One region of the Streptomyces sp. NPDC048664 genome, then DNA from elsewhere that is predicted to be linked to it. Evidence: riboswitches for the same ligand, from Rfam matches in the RefSeq annotation. Region 1 holds a riboswitch; each other region holds the start of a gene.
What was found. Region 1 has a riboswitch for thiamine pyrophosphate ahead of AB0C59_RS32785 (cytosine permease). Riboswitches for the same ligand answer to the same signal wherever they lie in the genome.
Positions count from the first base shown of each region.

Region 1 (4,204 bases):
TTCTTCCTCCTCGACAAGGGCGAGGCGACGTCCGACCTGGTCGGGCTGCGTCACGACATCCTCGACGCGCATCTGCCGGAGGGCGGCTACCGCCTGGTCCGGGCGCGCGACCCGGCGCGCGACCGGGCCGCGGACGGTGCCGCGTACGCCCCCGCCGTCGGCGACTGGCGGTCCGCGCGCGCCGCGATCTACGAGCGGCTCATCCTCGAGGAGCTGGGCGAGGACGAGCGGGGGGCGTTCCTCGTGTGGGGCGACCCGGCGCTGTACGACAGCACCCTGGGAATCCTGGAGGAGATCCTGGAGCGGGGCGCGGTGACGTTCGCCTACGACGTCGTGCCGGGGATCAGCAGCGTTTCCGCGCTCGCGGCCCGGCATCGCACGGGGCTGAACCGGGTGGGCCGGCCCGTGCAGATCACCACGGGGCGCAGGCTGGCGGAGGGGTTTCCTGACGGTGTCGACGACGTGGTGGTGATGCTCGACGCGCATCAGGCGTTTCGGCGGTACGTGGATCAGGACGTGGACATCTACTGGGGGGCGTACATCGGTACGCCGGACGAGATCCTGGTGTCGGGGCCGCTCGGGGAGACGGCGGAGCGGATCGCGCGGGTGCGGGAGGAGGCGCGGGGGCGCAAGGGGTGGATCATGGATACGTACTTGCTGCGCAGGCGGGGCGGGGAATAGGTGCGGTGGTCCGTGCCGGTGCGTCGTGGGGTTTTGCGCAGTTCCCCCCACCCCTGAACACGTGGCCGACGTGCGGTGGTCCGTGCCGGTGCGTCGTGGGATTTTGCGCAGTTCCCCCCACCCCTGAACACGTAGGGTTCAGGGGTGGGATACCAGTACTGCGGTTCCCTGGCCGACTCCCACGCACATGGTGGCGAGGCCCTTCGTCGCGTTGCCGCGTCGCATCCGGTGCAGGAGTGTGGTCAGGATGCGGGCGCCCGAGCAGCCGAGGGGATGGCCCAGGGCGATGGCGCCGCCGGTCGGGTTGACCAGGTCCGGGTCGATGCCGAGGCGGTCGACGCAGGCGAGGGCCTGGGCGGCGAACGCCTCGTTGAACTCGGCCTCCTGGAGGTCCGCGACGCTCCAGCCCGCGCGGGCCAGGACCTTCTCCGTGGCGGGCACGGGGCCGATGCCCATGACGTCGGGATGGACGCCGGCGGAGGCGCCGGCGACATAGCGGCCGAGGGACTCGAGACCCAGCTCGTCCAGGACCTCCTCGCTGACGAGGAGCAGCCCGGCCGCGCCGTCGTTCATGGGTGAGGCGTTGCCGGCGGTGACCGTGCCGCCCTGGCGGAACACGGGCCGCAGGCGCGCGAGCTTCTCGTACGAGGTGTCCTCGCGTACGCACTCGTCCTCGGTGACGACGACGCCGTCCGGGCGGGTCACCGGCAGGAGTTCGGCGTCGAAGAAGCCGTTCTTGCGGGCCTCGGCCGCGCGCTGGTGGCTGCGCAGCGCGAAGTGGTCCTGGCGTTCGCGCGGGACGCCGTACCGCTCGGCGACCTCCTCGGCGGTCTCGCCCATGGACAGCAGTCCGTGGAGTTCCTTCATCTCCGGGTTGACCAGCCGCCAGCCGAGGCGGGTGTCGAAGGTCTCCATCCGGTGCGGCAGGGCCTCGTCCGGGCGGGGCAGGACGAAGGGGGCGCGGCTCATCGACTCGGAGCCGCCGGCGAGCACGATGTCCGCCTCACCGGCGGCGATGGTGCGCGCGGCCAGGGTGACCGCTTCCAGGCCGGAGGCGCACAGTCGGTTGACCGTGGCGCCCGGCACCGAGTCCGGCAGCCCGGCGAGGAGGGCGGCCATGCGGGCGACGTTGCGGTTGTCCTCACCGGCCTGGTTGGCCGCGCCCCAGTAGACGTCGTCGACGCGGGCCGGGTCGAGGGCGGGCGCGTCGGCCAGCAGGCCCCGGACGACGGTCGCCGCGAGGTCGTCGGGCCGCACCGTGGACAGGGCGCCACGCAGCTTGCCGATCGGGGTGCGGCGGGCGGCCGCGAAATGGACGGTACGCACGATCGGGCTCCTGGGCGCACTCGGCGACTGGTCAGTTGATTAGCACCGCTAGTTTTGGACTATAGACCGCGGTGCGACCGCAGGGAAGATCCCCGGTTTCACCGCAGGCGTCCGGGGGACCCGGGCGCGCATGGAGTGGTTGCGGTATGCGGCATGTGTGGATGAGGACCCTGAGCTGTTCTTCCCGGTGGGTTCCACCGGCCCCGCCGTCACGGAGGTCGCGGAGGCCAAGCGGGTCTGCCACCGGTGCCCGGTGATGGAGGAGTGCCTGACGTGGGCCCTGCGCAGCGGGCAGACGTCGGGTGTGTGGGGCGGCACCGACGAACGGGAGCGTACGAGGCTGCTCCGGTCCACCAGAAGCCTCGCCCAGGTGCGCCGGGCGCCGTAGGCCGCCTGTCGTCGCTCCTGGTGGCTCGGGTTAGTCTTGCCGCCGTACCGGACACGGGGTGCCCCCGCGAGGGCTGAGATCACACCCGTTGAACCTGAACCAGTTCGTACTGGCGGAGGGATGTCATCCATGCCACTGGCGCATGTTTCCGGCGGGCTGCCCGCCGACGGCCCGCGGGCCGTCTTCGACGGCCGGATGCCCTCGGCTCCCGGTGACCTCAGGGTCGAGGGCCACGGCATCGAGCCCGTCCCCGAGAGCAACCGCTACGGCGGCGCGGGACGGCTGTTCACCGTGTGGTTCGCGCCGAACCTGACCATGACCGGTGTGTTCACCGGCACCCTGGGCATCGTGTTCGGGCTGGACTTCACCACCGCGCTCGTCGCCGTGGTCCTGGGCACCGTGGTGGGCGCGGCGCCCCCCGCCTACCTCGGCACCTGGGGAAGCCGCACCGGCGCCGGTCAGCTGCCGCTCGCCCGGCTGGCGTTCGCTCGCGCGGTGGCGCTGCCGGGAGTGCTGCAGTGGCTGTCGTCGGTCGCCTGGGACGCGCTGATCGGGCTGTTCGGCGGGGACGCGCTGGCACGGCTGTGCGGCTGGCCGTTCTGGCTCGGGGTGCTGGTCATGATGCTGGGTCAGGGGGCGCTCGGGGTCCTGGGCTACGAGGCGATCCACCGGATGCAGATCGTCATGACCTTCGTGCTCGCCGCCGCCTTCGCGCTGATCGCGCTGCGGATGCCGGACAGCGCGCACCTGGCCGCCACGGGCAGCGCGCACGGCGCCGACCGGGCGGGCGCGTTCGTGCTGACCAGCACCGTCGCGCTCAGCCTCACCCTGTCCTGGGCGCCGTACGCCAGCGACTTCAGCCGCTATCTGCCCCGCGCCACCTCCCGTGCCCGGATGTTCTGGTGCACGCTGCTCGGCCTCGTCGTGTCCTTCCTCGCCGTCCAGGTCCTCGGCCTGTGGGGCGCCTCCGTGCTCACCGACCAGACGGCGGCGGGCGTCGACCGGCTGCTGGGCGGCGGCGTCCCGGGCGCGCTCGGGTTGCTGGCCGTGGCGCTGGCCGCGCTGTGCAGCAACGCCATGAACGACTACAGCGGCTCCCTGGCCCTGCAGACCGTCGGTGTGCGCGTGCCGCGTCCCGCCGCCGCGGCCCTGGCCGCCGTGCTGGGCTTCCCGCTGGTGCTGTGGATGCACGCGGCCGACACCACCGCCCGCTTCCAGAACGTGCTGCTGTTCGTCGGCTACTGGATCCCCGGGTTCGTGGCGATCGTGGTCGTGGACTGGCTGGTGCGGCGGGGCGCGGTGACGGATCTCGCCGCGGCGACGGCCCGCCCGCGCTCGCCCTGGCCGCCGCTGGTCGCGTTCGTGGGCGCCTTCGCCGCGGCCGTGCCGTTCATGGACACCGGTCTGTACGTCGGTCCGGTCGCGCACGCGCTGCACGGCGCCGACGTCTCCCCCTACGTGGCGTTCCTGGTGGCCCTCGCCGTGTACGCCCCGCTGCGCGTCCGCGAGGACGGGCGCGTGTTGAGCGCCGAGGAGGGGGCCGCATGAGCGCGCCGCCCCGCGTCCTGACGATCGCCGGGTCGGACTCCGGCGGCGGCGCCGGCATCCAGGCCGACCTGAAGACCATGCTGGCGCTCGGCGCCCACGGGATGAGCGTGGTCACCGCCGTGACCGCGCAGAACTCCGTCGGGGTGCAGGGCGCCTGGGAGCTGCCCGTCGAGGCGGTGCGCGCGCAGTACCGCAGTGTGGTGGACGACATCGGCGTGCAGGCCGTGAAGACCGGGATGCTGGCCTCGCCCGCGCTGGTCA
Region 1 covers NZ_JBEZHK010000045.1:46,060-50,263, reverse strand. The annotation lists gene cobF (precorrin-6A synthase (deacetylating)) at 1-681, shown strand, start outside; gene AB0C59_RS32795 (thiolase family protein) at 820-2,007, opposite strand; gene AB0C59_RS32790 (WhiB family transcriptional regulator) at 2,138-2,395, shown strand; TPP riboswitch at 2,440-2,533, shown strand; gene AB0C59_RS32785 (cytosine permease) at 2,525-3,943, shown strand; gene thiD (bifunctional hydroxymethylpyrimidine kinase/phosphomethylpyrimidine kinase) at 3,940-4,204, shown strand, end outside.

Region 2 (4,204 bases), on a different contig from region 1:
GGCCGTGCCCATCACCGTCGGGGCGACGGCCGCCACGGTGGCCTTCTCGCTGCCGGCCCATCAGGCGGACCGGCTGATGCCCGCGGTCCGTCGGCTCCAGGCGGAGATCGGAAAGCTGCTAGGGACACTCACTCTCTCTATCAGCATCTGAAAACTCACTCCTTGTGATCTGCCATGCACGTTCAGCAAACTTCCAACAGGTGTCAGGGGATCAATCCTGGCCAGTCGACGGCTACTGACGGGGTAGGCGATGCGCGAGTCGGTGCAGGCAGAGGTCATGATGAGTTTTCTCGTGTCGGAGGAGCTCTCGTTCCGCATTCCGGTGGAGCTGCGCTACGAGACCTGTGATCCGTATGCCGTACGGCTGACTTTCCATCTGCCCGGCGACGCCCCCGTGACCTGGGCGTTCGGACGCGAGCTGCTGGTTGACGGGGTCGGCAGGCCCTGCGGCGAGGGCGATGTGCACATCGCGCCGGCCGAACCGGACACGTTCGGCGATGTGCTGATCCGGCTCCAGGTGGGCGCGGACCGGGCACTGTTCAAGTCCGGGGCGGTGCCGCTGGTGGCGTTCCTCGACCGTACGGACAAGCTGGTGCCGCTTGGGCAGGAGGGTTCCCTCGCCGACTTCGACACGCATCTGGACGAGGCCCTCGACCGGATCCTGGCGGAAGAGCAGAGCGCCGGGTGAAGCCCTGTGAGGCGCGGTGACGGGCTCCTGTACGGGAGCGACGCGGATCTGGTGCCGTAACGGTTCTTCGCTCGCTCTCGGAGCGGCGCGGGCGGCCTGTGGCGCTCAGCGCTTACGGCGTCGGCCCCGCCCCGTGCGGGCCGTCGGCAGGGGCACGGGGCCGGCAGGTCCGGGGCCGCTTCGGGGGGTGCCGGTGGTGCCGTCCGCGGCGGCGGTCCTCGCCGGGCGGTCGGCGGAGACCACCAGGGCCGCGAGCACGGTGGTGACCGGAACGGAGGCCACGAGCCCGATCGACCCCACGAGCGTGCGGACGATCTCCTCGGCCACCAGCTCGCTGGTGGCGACCGTGCTCACGCCGCTCTGCGCGATCGAGAAGAGAAGCAGCAGGGGCAGTGCGGCACCCGCGTACGCCAGGACGAGCGTGTTGACGACCGACGCGATGTGATCGCGGCCGATACGGATGCCCGCTCGGTACAGCTCGCGCCAGCCCAGGGACGGGTTGGCCTCGTGCAGCTCCCAGACCGCCGATGTCTGGGTCACGGTCACGTCGTCGAGCACGCCCAGCGAACCGATGATGACTCCCGCGAGCAGCAGGCCGCTCATGTCGATGTGCGGGAACAGGCCATGGATCAGCCCGGTGCTGTCGTCCGTGTTCCCGGTCAGTGCGGCCCAGTCGATGAACTCGGAGCCCAGCAGACCGATGAGGGAAAGGGAGACGAGGGTGCCCAGCACCGCGACCGAGGTGCGTGCCGAGAGCCCGTGGCACATGTAGAGGGCGATCAGCATGATGGCGCTCGATCCGACCACGGCCACGAGCAGCGGGTTCGATCCTTGGAGGATCGCCGGCAGGATGAAGAGGCTGAGGAGCAGAAAGCTCACGGCCAGGGCGACGAGCGCCATGACACCGCGCAGGCGCCCCACGATCACCACGGCGACGGCGAAGATCCCGGCGAGCAGTGCCATGGGGAACGTCCGGTTCACATCGGTGACCGAGTACTGCAGTTCCCGGGGCGCGGAGGGCTCGTACGCGGCCACCACCTTCTCGCCCTGCCTCAACTGCCGTGACTGGTCCGGCTGGACGATCTCCGTGAAGGTACGGCCCTTGTCCTTGCCGGTGTCGACCCTGACCGTCGCCTTCTTGCAGGTGCCACCCGCCTTCTGCGGTCCGGAGGTTCCGCCGCCGGTGGAGGTGTCCCCGATCGGGGTGCCGCCCCCCGAGGCGTTCACCGACGCGCAGTCCACCTCCACGACCCGGGTGACCGTCGCCTGTTGCGTCTGCCGGTCGAAACCGAGACCACTGCGCTGGTGCGACGGCACGCCTCCGGGCCACAGCACCACGAGACCGGCCACGACCGCCGCGGTGAACGGTATGAGGATCGCGGCGATGACCTTGCGCAGCTGCCGGGAGACAGGAGCGGCCGGGCCGTGAGCGTGACTGTGGGAGTGACCGTGCCCGTCGCCGACGCCGCGGCCATGGTGGCTGGACGGCTCGGAGGAGGGGGAGAAGGGCGGGGGCTGGGTCCTGGTCACCGACGCATCATCGCAAGAAGGCCCAAGGCCTACTGGTCAGCCTCCGTAAAGAGACGCTAGCGTGAGAGAACCTTTGCACACGCGGGAGCTCGGAGCACCGGGCTGAGAGGGCGCTGACCTCCGCATACGGCGATGTTTCACGTGGAACATCGCCGGCGGACACCGCTGCGTCGACCGCTGAACCTGTTACCGGGTAATGCCGGCGTAGGGAGTAGGTCTCATGACCAACAAGGATGCACGCACGCCTGCCCTCCACCAGGACGCACAGTCCCCGGTGGACGACGGGGCCATCGGCTGGCACAAGGCGTATGCCGGGGGCTCGCGCCCCGATCTGCGCGTGCCCATCCGCCGAGTGCACCTCACCAACGGGCAGTCGGTCACGCTGTACGACACCTCCGGCCCGTACACCGATCCGCTGGTCGCGACGGACGTCCGCCGAGGACTGGCGCCGCTGCGGGAGAACTGGATCATCGCCCGGGGCGACACCGAGGAGTACGCGGGACGTCCTGCCCGCCCCGAGGACGACGGACTCAAACACACCTCGCCGCGCGGTGGACTGCGCAATCTCGACGCGGTGTTCCCCGGGCGCCCGCGTCAGCCGCGCCGCGCTCGCACCGGGGCGCCCGTCACCCAGCTCGCGTATGCGCGGCGCGGTGAGATCACGCCAGAGATGGAGTTCGTGGCGGTCCGCGAGAACGTGGCGCCCGAGGTCGTGCGCGAGGAGATAGCGGCGGGCAGGGCGGTTCTGCCGGCCAACGTCAACCACCCGGAGATCGAGCCGATGATCATCGGCAAGCGGTTCCTGGTGAAGGTCAACGCCAACATCGGCAACTCCGCGGTGACCTCCTCCATCGAGGAGGAGGTCGAGAAGATGACCTGGGCCACCCGCTGGGGGGCCGACACGGTCATGGATCTGTCCACCGGCCGCAACATCCACACCACCCGGGAGTGGGTGCTGCGCAACTCCCCCGTGCCCATCGGCACGGTGCCGCTCTACCAGGCCCTGGAGAAGGTCGACGGGAAGGCCGAGGAACTGTCCTGGGAGATCTACAAGGACACGGTCATCGAGCAGGCCGAGCAGGGCGTCGACTACATGACGGTGCACGCCGGAGTGCGACTGCCGTTCGTGCCGCTCACCGCGGGCCGGAAGACCGGCATCGTGTCGCGAGGCGGCTCGATCATGGCGGCGTGGTGTCTGGCGCACCACGAGGAGTCGTTCCTGTACGAGAACTTCGAGGAGCTGTGCGAGATCCTGGCGGCCTACGACGTCACGTACTCGCTGGGCGACGGCCTGCGGCCGGGCTCGATCGCGGACGCCAACGACGAGGCGCAGTTCGCGGAGCTGCGCACCCTCGGAGAACTCAACCGGGTCGCGAAGCGCTTCGGCGTGCAGACCATGATCGAGGGTCCGGGCCATGTCCCGATGCACAAGATCAAGGAGAACATCGACCTTCAGCAGGAGATCTGCGACGAGGCGCCGTTCTACACCCTCGGGCCGCTGACGACGGACGTCGCGCCGGCGTACGACCACATCACCTCGGGCATCGGCGCCGCGATGATCGCCTGGTGGGGCACGGCCATGCTCTGCTACGTCACGCCCAAGGAGCATCTGGGCCTGCCCAACCGCGATGACGTCAAGACCGGGGTCATCACCTACAAGATCGCCGCTCACGCGGCCGACCTGGCCAAGGGGCACCCCGGCGCACAGGAGTGGGACGACGCCCTGTCCGACGCGCGCTTCGAGTTCCGCTGGGAGGACCAGTTCAACCTGGCCCTCGATCCGGACACGGCTCGTGCCTTCCACGACGAGACGCTTCCGGCGGAGCCCGCCAAGACCGCCCACTTCTGCTCGATGTGCGGGCCGAAGTTCTGCTCGATGAAGATCAGTCGGAGCATCGCCGAGAAGTACGGCCAGGGGGCGCCCGAACCGGAATACGACGAGGCCGCCCTCCAGGGGATGAAGGCCAAGTCCGAGGAGTTCGCGGA
Region 2 covers NZ_JBEZHK010000035.1:8,513-12,716, forward strand. The annotation lists gene AB0C59_RS29455 (helix-turn-helix domain-containing protein) at 1-151, shown strand, start outside; gene AB0C59_RS29460 (SsgA family sporulation/cell division regulator) at 251-688, shown strand; gene AB0C59_RS29465 (YibE/F family protein) at 794-2,218, opposite strand; TPP riboswitch at 2,290-2,446, shown strand; gene thiC (phosphomethylpyrimidine synthase ThiC) at 2,439-4,204, shown strand, end outside.
Region 2: linked by a shared signal. The riboswitch ahead of thiC (phosphomethylpyrimidine synthase ThiC) and the one ahead of AB0C59_RS32785 (cytosine permease) in region 1 are both predicted to bind thiamine pyrophosphate.

Region 3 (4,204 bases), on a different contig from region 1:
CAGCGCGGGCAGCGTCACCTTCCGCCAGGCCGCGAGACGGGAGGCGCCCAGGACGCGGGCCGCGTCCTCCTGGCGGGGGTCGAGCTGCGCCCACAGCCCGCCGACGGTGCGGACGACGACGGCGTAGTTGAAGAAGACATGGGCGAGCAGGATGGCCCACACGGTCGTGTCCAGTCGTACGCCCCACAGGTCGTCCAGGAGCCCGCCCCGGCCGACGAGCGCCAGGAAGGCGGTGCCGACGACGACCGTGGGCAGCACGAACGGAACGGTGACGGCCGCGCGCAGCACCTCCTTGCCCGGGAAGTCCAGCCGCGCGAAGACGTAGGCGCCGGGCAGCGCGACCAGCAGGGTGAGCGCGGTGGAGGCGAGGGCCTGCCAGAGCGTGAACCACAGCACGTGCCGGATGTCGGACCCCGCGAGCACGTCGGCGACACGGCCGAACCGCCACACCCCGTCGACGTGGAGACCGCGCGAGACGATCGCGGCGACGGGGTAGGCGAAGAAGGCCGCGAAGAACGCGACGGGCAGGGCCATCAGGCCGAGCCGCGCCGCGCTCCCCCGGCGCTTGGAGCGCGCCTCGGACACCGCCGCCTTCCCTTCTACTTCAGGACGAGCGAGGTCCACGACCTGACCCAGGGGTCGCGGTGGGCTGCGATCCTGGCCGGGGCCATGGTCTCGGGGCGGGTGGCCGGGGGACCGTACTCGGTGAACTCGGGCGGCACCGTGGCGCCCTTGACCACCGGGTAGACGTACATGTTGAGCGGCATGTCCTCCTGGAACCGCCTGGTCAGCAGGAAGTCCAGGAACGCCTTCGCCCCCTTGGGGTTGTGCGCGCCGGAGAGCAGGCCCGCGAACTCGACCTGCCGGAAGCAGGTGCCCTGCGCGACGCCGGTCGGGGCGGACTTCGGTCGCGGCTTGGCGTAGACGACCTCGGCGGGCGGCGAGGAGGCGTACGACACGACGAGCGGCCGGTCGCCGCCCGCCTTCCGTCCCCCGGCCGAGCCGGAGAACTCCTGGTCGTAGGCCTGCTCCCAGCCGTCGACCACCTTGACCCCGTTGGCCTTGAGCTTGGTCCAGTACTGCTGCCAGCCCGTGTCGCCGTACCGCGCGGCGGTGCCGAGCAGGAAGCCGAGGCCGGGCGAGGAGGTGGCGGCGTTCTCGGTGACGAGGAGGTTCCTGTACGCGGGCTTGGTCAGGTCGTCGAAGGAGGCGGGCGGGGCGAGCTTGTGGTCGGCGAAGTACTTCTTGTCGTAGTTGACGCAGATGTCGCCGTGGTCGACCGGGGTCACGCGGTGCTTGTCCCCGTCGAGCCGGAAGGAGGCGTCGACCTGGCCGAGCCCCTTGGCCTCGTACGGCTGGAACAGCCCGTTGTCGAGGGCCCGGGAGAGCAGGGTGTTGTCGACGCCGAAGAAGACGTCGCCCTGCGGGTTGTCCTTGGTGAGGATCGCCTTGTTGACGGCCTGGCCCGCGTCGCCGTCCTCCAGCACCTTGACCTTGTAGCCGGACTGCTTCTCGAACGCCGCGAGGACGTTCTTGGAGACGCTCCAGCTGTCGTGGCTGACGAGGGTCACGGTCCTGGAGTCGGCCGCCGACGGGCCGCCGGACGACGTGCCGCACGCGGACAGCGCGAGCAGGCCGAGCCCGGTGGCGACGGCCACGAACGTCTTGTTGTGCACTGGATTCCTCCTGGGGGTCCAGGAAGAGACGCGGCCCTGCCCGGGATGCCCGGGCAGGGCGCAACAGCTTGAGTGATGACCGAACTTCCTACCCAGAATGACCTGGGCGAGGTTCAGAGGGTCTGCGGCCCGTCTGCCGCACTCTCAGCGCTGTGGCGCTCCCCTGTCGGAATATGAAGATGTGATAGGACGGGAGTCAGATTACCGCTCGGTGGCCGCGAGCTGACCGCAGGCACCGTCGATCTCCTGGCCACGGGTGTCCCGGATCGTCACCGGCACACCATGGGCGGCGATCGCCTCCACGAACGCCTTCTCGTCCTCGGGCCGCGAGGCGGTCCACTTTGAGCCGGGCGTCGGGTTCAGCGGGATCAGGTTCACATGGACGGGCTTGCCCCGCAGCAGCCGGCCGAGCCGGTCGCCGCGCCAGGCCTGGTCGTTGATGTCGCGGATCAGGGCGTACTCGATGGACAGCCGCCGCCCGGACCTCTCGACGTACTCGAACCCGGCGTCCAGGACCTCGCGCACCTTCCAGCGGGTGTTCACGGGGACCAGGGTGTCGCGCAGCTCGTCGTCCGGCGCGTGCAGCGAGACGGCGAGTCGGCACTTGAAGCCCTCGTCGGCGAAGCGGTGGATGGCCGGGACCAGTCCGACGGTCGAGACGGTGATACCGCGCTGGGACAGCCCGAGCCCGTCCGGCGCCGGGTCGGTGAGGGCACGGATCGCGCCGACGACCCGGTTGTAGTTGGCGAGCGGCTCGCCCATGCCCATGAAGACGATGTTCGACAGCCGGGCCGGACCGCCGGGGATCTCGCCGTCGCGCAGCGCCCGCATGCCGTCCACGATCTGGTGCACGATCTCGGCGGTGGACAGGTTGCGGTCGAGTCCCGCCTGGCCGGTGGCGCAGAAGGGGCAGTTCATGCCGCAGCCCGCCTGGGAGCTGATGCACATGGTGACCCGATCGGGATAGCGCATCAGGACGGACTCTACGAGGGTCCCGTCGAACAGCCGCCACAGCGTCTTGCGGGTCGTGTCCTGGTCGGTCGACAGATGCCGCACGACCGTCATCAGCTCGGGGAGCAGCGCCTCCTGAAGCGCGCCCCGGGAGCCGGCGGGGATGTCGGTCCACTCCGCCGGGTCGTGCGCGTACCGGGCGAAGTAGTGCTGCGAGAGCTGCTTGGCACGGAACGGCTTCTCGCCGACCGCGGCCACCGCTTCCCTGCGCTCGGCGGGCGTGAGGTCGGCGAGATGCCGCGGCGGCTTCTTGGCTCCGCGCGGCGCGACGAATGTGAGTTCTCCGGGCTTAGGCATGGCGCTACCAGTGTCGCAGATCCAATCGGGTGGCTTCGCTGGCCGGATGCGCGGCCTCGTTCGGGTGAATCCGCGGCTGGGCGCCCGCGGGGGCCGGGCATGGTCTATTTTCGAACACATGAGCGAATGGCGTGATGCGGAAGTGGTGTCACTCCCGGTCCCGGAGGGGCTGCTCCATGAGCCGGAGACGGAGTTCGACCGCACCGGCCTGTGGCTCACCCTCGGCCGCGACGGACGGCGGCAGCGCACGCCCGTCCTGCAGTACCGGGCCCTTCCGGACGGACGCCGGGCCGTCCTGGCCATCGTGGACCGCCCCGTGCCCTCGGTCCGGACGGCTTGGGTCGTCTGGGATGCGGATCATATGTCGCTCGAGTACACCGCGGAGGCGGTTCTCGCGACGGCGGAGGCACGGCCCCGCGCGGGCGACGCGCGCAGGGTGCGTGCGGGCGGGATGCCCGACCCCGTCACCGGCCACACGCCGTACTGGCCGCCCCGCCCCATCGAGGTCCGGGTCGGCGGTCTGTGGCGTCCGGGCGGGCTGCGCTGCCTGTTCCACGGGCCGGACGGCCCGGCGGTGGCACAGGTCTCGACGTCCCTGTACGAACCGGACTGGGGTGCTTGGGTCGCGTACCGGCGGATGTACCACTGGGACCCGGAAACGCTCAGGCCCGCTGCCACCGGTCGACCGGTGGGAGCGGGCCTGAGGCGGACGCGTGAAGAAGGCCGTCAGCCGGCGCCGACGAAGATCACGAGCAGCAGCCACACCACGGGCGCCGTGGGCAGCAGCGAGTCGAGACGGTCCATGATGCCCCCGTGACCCGGCAGCAGCGTGCCCATGTCCTTGATGCCGAGGTCCCGCTTGATCATGGATTCGCCGAGGTCGCCGAGCGTGGCGCTGGCCGCGACCGCGAGGCCCAGCAGCAGGCCCTGCCACCAGGAGCCGCCGTCGATCAGGAACTGCATGCACAGCGCGCCCGCCACCATGGCGAAGCTGACCGCGCCGAAGAGCCCCTCACGCGTCTTGCCGGGGCTGATGCGCGGGGCCAGCTTGTGCCGGCCGAAGCGCCAGCCGACCGCGTAGGCACCCGTGTCGCTGACGACCGTCAGCAGCAGGAACGTCAGCACGCGCTGCGGGCCGTCGTCGGCCGTCAGCATCAGCGAGACGAACGTGGCCAGGAACGGGACGTAGAAGGCCGCGAACACGCCCGCCGTGACGTCCT
Region 3 covers NZ_JBEZHK010000020.1:45,786-49,989, forward strand. The annotation lists gene AB0C59_RS21825 (iron ABC transporter permease) at 1-534, opposite strand, end outside; gene AB0C59_RS21830 (thiamine ABC transporter substrate-binding protein) at 600-1,676, opposite strand; TPP riboswitch at 1,744-1,851, opposite strand; gene rlmN (23S rRNA (adenine(2503)-C(2))-methyltransferase RlmN) at 1,878-2,984, opposite strand; gene AB0C59_RS21840 (hypothetical protein) at 3,103-3,801, shown strand; gene AB0C59_RS21845 (phosphatidate cytidylyltransferase) at 3,711-4,204, opposite strand, start outside.
Region 3: linked by a shared signal. The riboswitch ahead of AB0C59_RS21830 (thiamine ABC transporter substrate-binding protein) and the one ahead of AB0C59_RS32785 (cytosine permease) in region 1 are both predicted to bind thiamine pyrophosphate.

Region 4 (4,204 bases), on a different contig from region 1:
CGGCGAGCGCCTGCGCGCGGCGCTTCACCTCCGTGCCGCGATTCTCAGCGAGAGCCTGCGCGGGGGTGCCGGGCAGGCTCGGGTCGGGGGTGAAGAGCCACTCGATCATCTCTTCGTCCGTGAAGCCGTCGTCCCGCAGGAGCGTCAGGGTGCCGGACAGGCCCTTGACGACCTTGTCCCCGTCGACGAAGGCGGCGGGGACGTGCAGCGCGCGGTTCTCACCTCGGCGTACGGCGATGAGCTGGCCGTCCTTGACCAGCTGCCGCACACGCGTCACCTCGACGCCGAACGCTTCGGCGATGTCGGGGAGGGTGAGCCAGGCGGGGACGAGAGCATCGATCTTTACGTCAATCTCGGTCACAGGATCAAGCCTGCCATCTGGGACCGACAGTCGGAAGCGGGGCACCTGCTCAGGGGGCCCGGTTGCCCCCGCCGGGGGACGCCGTGTCACCCGTCCTCACCCAGGGTCACGAAGGGGAGGTCGCCACGGCGGACTTCAGCGGGCGTGAGGCGTCCGCCAGCAGCTCCCGGTCCATGGGGGTGCCCGCCTCGATCAGCCGGCGGCCCTGGGCCAGGTCGCGGGGGCGCCCCACCGCGAGCAGGGCCACCAGGCGGCCCGCCCGCAGCCAGCACACCGACCAGGCCGCGCTGTCCGGGTCCCCGCGCCACACCGTCGCGTCGGCGGCGGCGTGGTGCCCCACGTACTGGACGAACCGGCCGAACTGCTCCGACCAGAAGTACGGCACCGGGTCGTACGCCACCAGGGCCTCGCCGGCGATGTTCGCGGCCACCGTGCGCGGGCCCTGCAGGGCGTTGTCCCAGTGGTGGACGAGCAGCCGCGCCTCGTAGCGTCCCGACGGGAAGGACGCGCAGTCACCGACCGCGTACACGTCGGGGGCGCTGGTGCGCAGGTGCTCGTCGGCCAGCACCTCGCCGTGGTCGCCGAGCTCGATGCCCGAACCGGCCAGCCAGGCGGTGGCGGGGCGGGCCCCGATGCCCACGACGATCGCGCCCGCCGGGACCCGGGTGCCGTCGTCGAGCACCACCGCGCCGGGCTCGACACGCTCCACGCGCGCGTTCACCCGCAGCTCGGCGCCGCTCTCGGCGTACCAGCCGGTCATGGGCGCGGCCACCTCCTCGGGCAGCGCGCCCGCCAGCGGCCGGTCCGCGGCCTCCACGACGGTCACCGCGCAGCCCGCCTCGCGCGCGGCGGTGGCGAACTCGGCGCCGATCCAACCGGCGCCCACGACGACGATGTCGTGCTGCTCGGCGAGGATCGGCCGCAGCCGCTCCGCGTCGTCCAGGGTGCGCAGCAGGTGCACACCGGGCACGCCCTCGGTGTCCGGGAGCCGGATCGGCTCGGCGCCCGTCGCCAGGACCAGGGCGTCGTAGGGCACGGGCCCGTTCTCGGTGTCCAGCTCGTGGTCGGCCAGGCGCACCCCGAGGACCTCGCAGCCGAGCCTCAGTTCGATGTCGAGGGACTCGAAGTCGACGTCGAAGGCGGATCCCTCGGCCTTGCCGAGCAGCACGGCCTTGGACAGGGGCGGCCTGTCGTAGGGCTGGTGCGGCTCCGCGCCGATCAGCGTCACCCCGCCTCTGAAGCCCTGCTCCCGCAGGGCGACGGCGGTCTGCACCCCCGCCATGCCCGCGCCCGCGATGACGACCCGCCGCGCCCTGTCGCCGCCCGCCGCACCGTCCTGTGCCGCCTCGCCCCGGTCCCGCGTCTGCTCGCTCACCTGATCACCATAGACAACTGACGAAGAGTCAGTCAGGGGGCGTGCTGCGTGACCTGTTGCACAACGCCCCGCCCGCCGCGCGTCCGCGGCCCGCGGACGGCGTGACGCCGGTGGAGGCTCCCTTACCGGCGTCAGGGGCACGGATTAGGGTGGGGACCTAGAGCACTCGCGGGAGCCCGGGGCGTACCGGGCTGAGAGGGAGGCTGGCGGCCTCCGACCGTACGAACCTGATCCGGGTCATGCCGGCGAAGGGAGGGGGCTGGACGCCCATGTCAGCCATGTCAGCCGCACAGATGTCCGCAACCCGTACCCCGGACGTCCTCGTCGTCGGGGGCGGGATCATCGGGCTCGTCACCGCCTGGCGGGCGGCCCTGCGCGGGCTCGCCACCATCGTGGTGGACCCGGAGCCGGGCGGCGGGGCGGCCCGGGTGGCCGCCGGGATGCTCGCCGCCGTCACCGAACTGCACTACGGCGAGCAGACCCTGCTCGGCCTCAACCTGGAGTCCGCGCGCCGCTACCCGGACTTCGCCGCCGAGCTGACCGAGGCCACCGGCCAGGACCTCGGCTACCGCCGGTGCGGCACGCTGGCCGTCGCCCTGGACACCGACGACCGCGCCCATCTGCGGGAGCTGCACGCGCTCCAGCAGCGCTCGGGCCTGGAGTCCCAGTGGCTGACCGGGCGGGAGTGCCGCCGTCTGGAGCCGATGCTCGCGCCGGGTGTACGCGGCGGGCTGCGGGTCGACGGCGACCACCAGATCGATCCGCGCCGGCTGGCCTCGGCCCTGGTCACGGCGTGCGAGCGGGCCGGCGTCGTCCTCCACCGCGCCTGGGCCGAGCGGCTCGAGGTGCGCGGTGGCCGGGCCACCGGGGTGCGCACCGCCGACGGCACCGTCCTCGCGGCCGGTCAGGTCGTGCTGGCGGGAGGCAGCCACAGCGGGCGGCTCGCGGGCGTCCCCGACGAGATCGTGCCGCCCGTGCGCCCGGTGAAGGGGCAGGTGCTGCGGCTGACGGTGCCACGGGCGTACGCGCCGTTCCTGAGCCGCACGGTGCGCGCCGTCGTCCGGGGCAGCCAGGTCTATCTGGTGCCGCGCGAGAACGGTGAGCTGGTCGTCGGGGCCACCACCGAGGAGATGGGCTGGGACACGACGGTCACCGCGGGCGGCGTCTACGAGCTGCTGCGGGACGCGCACGAGCTGGTCCCGGGCCTCACCGAGCTGCCGCTGACCGAGACCCGCGCCGGGCTGCGCCCCGGCTCCCCCGACAACGCCCCGCTGCTCGGCCCCACCGGCCTGGACGGCCTGCTGGTGGCCACCGGGCACCACCGCAACGGCGTACTGCTCACCCCGGTCACCGGCGACGTCATGGCGCACGTCCTGACCACCGGGGAACTTCCCGGGCACGCGCTCCCCTTCACCCCGCGGCGGTTCTGTGCCGCCGCGCCACCGCACACCACGCTCACGGAGCAGCCCGCATGAACATCTCGGTCAACGGCGAGCCCCGCCAGGTGGCTCCCGGCATCGCGCTCGGCACCGTCGTCGCGACCCTCACCGCGGCCCACTCCGGTGTGGCCGCCGCCCTCAACGAGACCGTCGTCCCCCGCGGGCAGTGGCCCTCGACCGCCCTCCGCGAGGGCGACCGGGTCGAGGTCCTCACCGCCGTCCAGGGAGGCTGAGCCACCATGGCCGACGACCCCCTCGTCCTCGCCGGCACGACCTTCTCGTCCCGGCTGATCATGGGCACCGGCGGCGCCCCCAGCCTCGACGTGCTGGAGCGGGCCCTGGTGGCGTCCGGCACCGAGCTGACCACGGTCGCGATGCGGCGCGTGGACGCCACGGTGCACGGCTCGGTCCTGTCCGTGCTGGACAGGCTGGGCATCAGGGTGCTGCCCAACACGGCGGGCTGCTTCACCGCCGGCGAGGCCGTGCTCACCGCCCGCCTCGCGCGCGAGGCGCTCGGCACGGACCTCGTCAAGCTGGAGGTCATCGCGGACGAGCGGACCCTGCTGCCCGACCCGATCGAGGTGCTGGAGGCGGCCGAGACACTGGTGGACGACGGGTTCACCGTGCTGCCGTACACCAACGACGACCCGGTCCTCGCCCGGAAGCTGGAGGACGTCGGCTGCGCGGCGATCATGCCGCTCGGTTCCCCGATCGGCTCCGGGCTCGGCATCCGCAATCCGCACAACTTCCAGTTGATCGTGGAGCACGCGCGCGTGCCGGTCATCCTGGACGCGGGCGCGGGCACGGCGTCGGACGCGGCCCTGGCGATGGAGCTGGGCTGCGCCGGTGTGATGCTCGCCTCGGCGGTGACCCGGGCGCAGGAGCCGGTGCTCATGGCGGAGGCGATGCGGCACGCGGTGGAGGCGGGACGGCTCGCCCGGCGGGCCGGGCGCATCCCGCGCCGGCACTTCGCCGAGGCCTCGTCGCCGACCGAGGGCATCGCCCGGCTGGACCCGGAACGGCCCGCCT
Region 4 covers NZ_JBEZHK010000022.1:78,786-82,989, forward strand. The annotation lists gene AB0C59_RS23255 (Rv2175c family DNA-binding protein) at 1-361, opposite strand, end outside; gene AB0C59_RS23260 (FAD-dependent oxidoreductase) at 468-1,736, opposite strand; TPP riboswitch at 1,895-2,007, shown strand; gene thiO (glycine oxidase ThiO) at 2,030-3,211, shown strand; gene thiS (sulfur carrier protein ThiS) at 3,208-3,408, shown strand; gene AB0C59_RS23275 (thiazole synthase) at 3,415-4,204, shown strand, end outside.
Region 4: linked by a shared signal. The riboswitch ahead of thiO (glycine oxidase ThiO) and the one ahead of AB0C59_RS32785 (cytosine permease) in region 1 are both predicted to bind thiamine pyrophosphate.